One region of the Exiguobacterium sp. PvP048 genome, then DNA from elsewhere that is predicted to be linked to it. Evidence: riboswitches for the same ligand, from Rfam matches in the RefSeq annotation. Region 1 holds a riboswitch; the other holds the start of a gene.
The links. Region 1 has a riboswitch for S-adenosylmethionine ahead of ABIC15_RS12945 (Na+/H+ antiporter NhaC family protein). Riboswitches for the same ligand answer to the same signal wherever they lie in the genome.
Positions count from the first base shown of each region.

Region 2: another riboswitch for S-adenosylmethionine. It lies ahead of mtnK (S-methyl-5-thioribose kinase); the one in region 1 lies ahead of ABIC15_RS12945 (Na+/H+ antiporter NhaC family protein).

Region 1 covers NZ_JBEPSU010000008.1:14,921-17,124, forward strand. The annotation lists gene ABIC15_RS12940 (metal ABC transporter solute-binding protein, Zn/Mn family) at 1-729, shown strand, start outside; SAM riboswitch class I at 798-901, shown strand; gene ABIC15_RS12945 (Na+/H+ antiporter NhaC family protein) at 980-2,204, shown strand, end outside.
Region 2 covers NZ_JBEPSU010000006.1:18,553-20,756, forward strand. The annotation lists gene mtnK (S-methyl-5-thioribose kinase) at 1-1,158, opposite strand, end outside; SAM riboswitch class I at 1,237-1,339, opposite strand; SAM riboswitch class I at 1,547-1,648, shown strand; gene ABIC15_RS11290 (2,3-diketo-5-methylthiopentyl-1-phosphate enolase) at 1,729-2,204, shown strand, end outside.

The sequences.
Region 1 (2,204 bases):
ACAGAAATCGCACAAGGCGATCTGTTCCTCTTAACCGGTACGACGCTTGAACCGTACTCGAAAAAAATCAAAGCCAGTCTGAAAGGCAATGATGTCCGTTTCGTCGAGACAAGCACAGGAATCGACTTACTCGAAGCCAACGCCACGCTTCACGAACATGAAGGACACGATGATCATGCTGACGAACACGCGGAAGAAGAACATGATCACGGCAAATACGATCCCCATGTCTGGCTCGATCCGAACAATGCCAAAATGATGGCCCAATCGATTTCGACGGCACTGGCAAAAGAAGTACCGGATAAAAAAGCGACGTTTGAAAAAAACCTGGCTGAATTTGATACGCAGGCAGATGAGCTCGATCAAAATCTGCAACAGGCTGTCGATAAGGGCTCGAAAAAAGAATTGCTCGTCACGCATGCCGCTTACGGATATTTAGCCGAACGATACGGTTTCTCGCAATTGCCGATTGCCGGCATCTCTCCGTCGGACGAGCCTTCCCAAAAGCAACTGGCTGCTCTCGTCAAAGAAGCCAAATTGCATGACTTGAAGTATATCGCTTTCGAGGAGACGGTTTCTCCTAAAGTCGCCCGCGTCATCCAACAGGAAATCGGAGCCGAAGCGATTACGATCCACAACCTGGAGTCCGTCACGAAAGAACAGCAGAATGCCTCGTATTTTGACTTGATGAATGAAAATGTGACGACGCTCAAACAAGCACTTCAGTGAAGTAGTGTTGACATGCAGTAAAAGATACGTTACGGTAGAAAACGTATTTCAGACAATTAAATGACTTCTTTTTATCGCGAGAGACGGAGGGACTGGCCCGATGATGTTTCGGCAGCGGACGATTAAATCGTACTGTGCCAAATCCAGCAAGCTGCGGCTTGAGAGATAAGAAGAGCGTCTTTTTCAGTAAAGACCTCCTTCTTTCTTCCGAAGGAGTCTTTTTTTGTACTTGTAGAAAAGGAGTGGTTTTATGAACGAGACGATTATACCGAACAAATGGGCACTTCTACCGTTACTTGTCTTTTTAGTTCTTTTTATCGGTGCCGGTATTTTTTACGATGATTTCTACAAATTCCCGATTCTGATTGCGGCTTTGATTGCCTTGATTTTTGCGGCGGTCACAACGAAAGGCAGCATCAATCAAACCGTGGAACGGATTGCAACGGGTGCCGGAAATCCGGACATCATGATCATGGTCTTTATTTTCTTACTTGCCGGTGCCTTTTCTGGAACGGCCGATGCGATTGGCGCCATCGAAGCGACCGTCAACGCGTCGCTGACATTTTTACCGCCTTCTCTTTTAATGAGTGGGTTGTTTATCATCGCTGCTTTCATCTCGATGGCGATGGGGACTTCGACCGGTACGATTGCCGCACTTGCCCCGATTGCTCTCGGAATTCATGAAGCAACAGGTGTCAATGTTGCGATTGCCGCGGCAGCTGTCGTCGGCGGTGCAATGTTCGGTGATAACCTGTCATTCATTTCCGATACAACGATCGCAGCAGTCCGGACGCAAAAAACCAATATGCGCGACAAATTCAGAACCAACTTCATGATCGTGTTGCCGGCAGCAATCCTGACGGTCATCATCTTGGCTTTCGTCTCAGGTACAGGAGACGTCGTCGAAGCAAAAGCGTTTGAGTTTTATAAATTGATTCCGTATCTGTCTGTCATCGTCCTCGCCTTGTTTGGTGTCAACGTCATCCTCGTCTTAGTCGGCGGAACCGTTTTGACGGGTATCATCGGTATGATGGACGGAAGCTTCGGCTTAAGCGGCTTCGTCCTGTCGATGTCTGAAGGATTGATGGGGATGGCAGAAATTTCGATCTTGACGTTATTAATGGGCGGACTCGTCAGCCTGATCACCTTTAACGGCGGGATTGCTTATCTGAAAGAAACCCTGACGCGGAAAATCTCACAACGCCGCGGCGCGGAATTCAGTATGGCGGCACTCGTCAGTGCAACGAATCTCGCGACAGCGAACAATACGATTTCGATTCTTGTCGCCGGACCACTCGCTGCGGAAATCGCCGATACGTATGATATTGATCGGAAGAAATCCGCCAGTATCCTCGATATCTTCTCGTGCGGTATCCAAGGAATCATCCCGTACGGAGCCCAGTTGCTGATTGCAGCGGAATTAACGAAAACGGCTTCCCCGGAACTGATTCCCTATCTGTTTTATCCGTTCCTGC
Region 2 (2,204 bases), on a different contig from region 1:
TTCCTCCGTCACGTCAAAATTCCGCAGATCGGTAAACGTCTTGCATTCCGTCCGGCGTTTAATCAAAGCAGCACCAAGCCGCAATGCATGGCGTTTTCGTTCAAGGCGAACGGTCGAATCCGAAATTTGCTCCAAGTCTGCAACTAATGCCAATCCAATCGTCCGGCGAATCAGTTCACAACCGGCAAATCCGAGTGCGTCCTGTAAAATCGTGCTAAGAACATCATCGACCAGTCCGTCTGCCGTCCGGAACGGCTCGACCGCTTCCCGTTCCCATAACGCTTTGAACGTCGAAGCAAACGTCAGCCAGAATGTATCGATATCCTTGATCCGCTCATCCCGCAACCGGTCATAGTCCGGATACGCGGCAAAAAACAGATGTGCGATAAATTGACCGACATCAAATCCGAACGGTCCATAAAACGCAAATTCGGGATCGATGACTTTCGTTTCTTCCGCCGAGGCAAAAATACTGCCTGTATGTAAGTCGCCGTGCAACAATGCGTCGCCCTTCGTGATGAACAAGGCTTCAAGTTTCGCGACTTCCCGTTTCAGTTCCGCGTCGTTCCAAATCCGGTCAACTTCCGCTTCGAGACCTGCTTCAATCGCATTCGTTTCTGCATCATAAAACGGATCCGTGAAGATTAGTTTTTCCGTGATATCGCACAGATCCGGATTGTAGTACTGACGGGCAATCTGTTTTTTCGCGACCGGTCCGACGGCAAAATCCGACGTATAAAACAGTGTCCGCGCCAAATACGAACCGATGTGTTCCGCGAGCAACGGATACTTTTCCCCTTCAAGCAGTCCGCCCCGGACGATTGTCAGATGTGACAAGTCTTCCATCACCGTGAACGCTTCTTCTTTGCTCGCATGGTAGACATGCGGGACAAACGGAACGGCGACTTTCGCGAATTCTTTTAAGGCCGATTGTTCAATCCAGGCCCGTTCGAGCGACAGCGGCCAGCTTTCCCCGACGACTTTTGCATAAGGTAACGCCTGCTTTAAAATCAGCCGTTTTTCCCCTGCCTGAATCCGGAAAACGAGATTTAAATTTCCATCTCCGATTTCCTCTGCCGTCACCGGTTCATTGCCGATCAATCCGAGTGTCCGGACCCGTTCAATCGCGTCCTGTACTGTAAATGCTTGATATCCCATTCTGTTTTCCTCCTTGGTGATCACACGAAAAAACGCCTCTTTTCGTCAAAGAAAAGAGGCGCGGCAGAATATTCCGTCCTCTTATCTCTCAGACGAATGTCTGTTGGATGTAGCACCGTGCCGGATGGTCGGTTGCTGCGGCGTCTTCGGGCCAATTCCCTCTGCCAACTCACGATAAGAGTCATATGTAGTTGTCGTGTGATTGATGTTGGTTTGAATACTACGTGCGCTGCCGGTCGTCTGTCAATTCCCTTTTTTAGTGAAACGGCTTCAAAAACGGAACCGTCTATAGAAGAAGTATTTTCAAAAAAATAAATTTTCAAAATATAGTTTGACAAGTGACGAATCTCATGTAAAAATTGCAATTAGATTTCACAATTTCATCCAATTCTTATCAAGAGCAGACGGAGGGACGAGCCCTACGATGTCGCAGCAACCGACCACTTGGCACGGTGCTAATTCTTGCAGCTATTACGCTGACAGATAAGAGTCCACGCGCAATTTTTCATGGTCTCTTGTCATTGACGAGGGACCATTTTTGTATTCTTTAACAAGGGAGAGACAGTCGATATGACGTATATTACCGCAACCTACCAACTCGGAACGACGGATCAGTTACCAAAACGGGCAGAACAAATCGCGCTCGGTTTGACCGTTGGTTCGTGGACCGATTTAAATCATTTGGAACAACAGCAGCTTGAATCGTTCAAAGGACAAGTTGTTCATACGGAAGAACACGACGGAAAAGGCTACATCACGATCCGTTATCCGGAACACAACGTCTCCCGTGACTTTTCAGCAATCTTAACGACCGTCTTCGGCAAGCTGTCGCTCGACGGACAAATCAAATTAACGGATTTACAGCTTCCGGCTTCGTTCACCACGGACTTCCCCGGTGCCAAATTCGGCATCGAGGGCGTCCGGCAGTTGATTCAAGTCCACGACCGTCCTCTGTTGATGAGCATCTTTAAAGGCGTCATCGGCCGGGACCTCACCTTTTTGCGGGAACAACTCGAAGCGCAACTTGCGGGTGGCATCGATCTCGT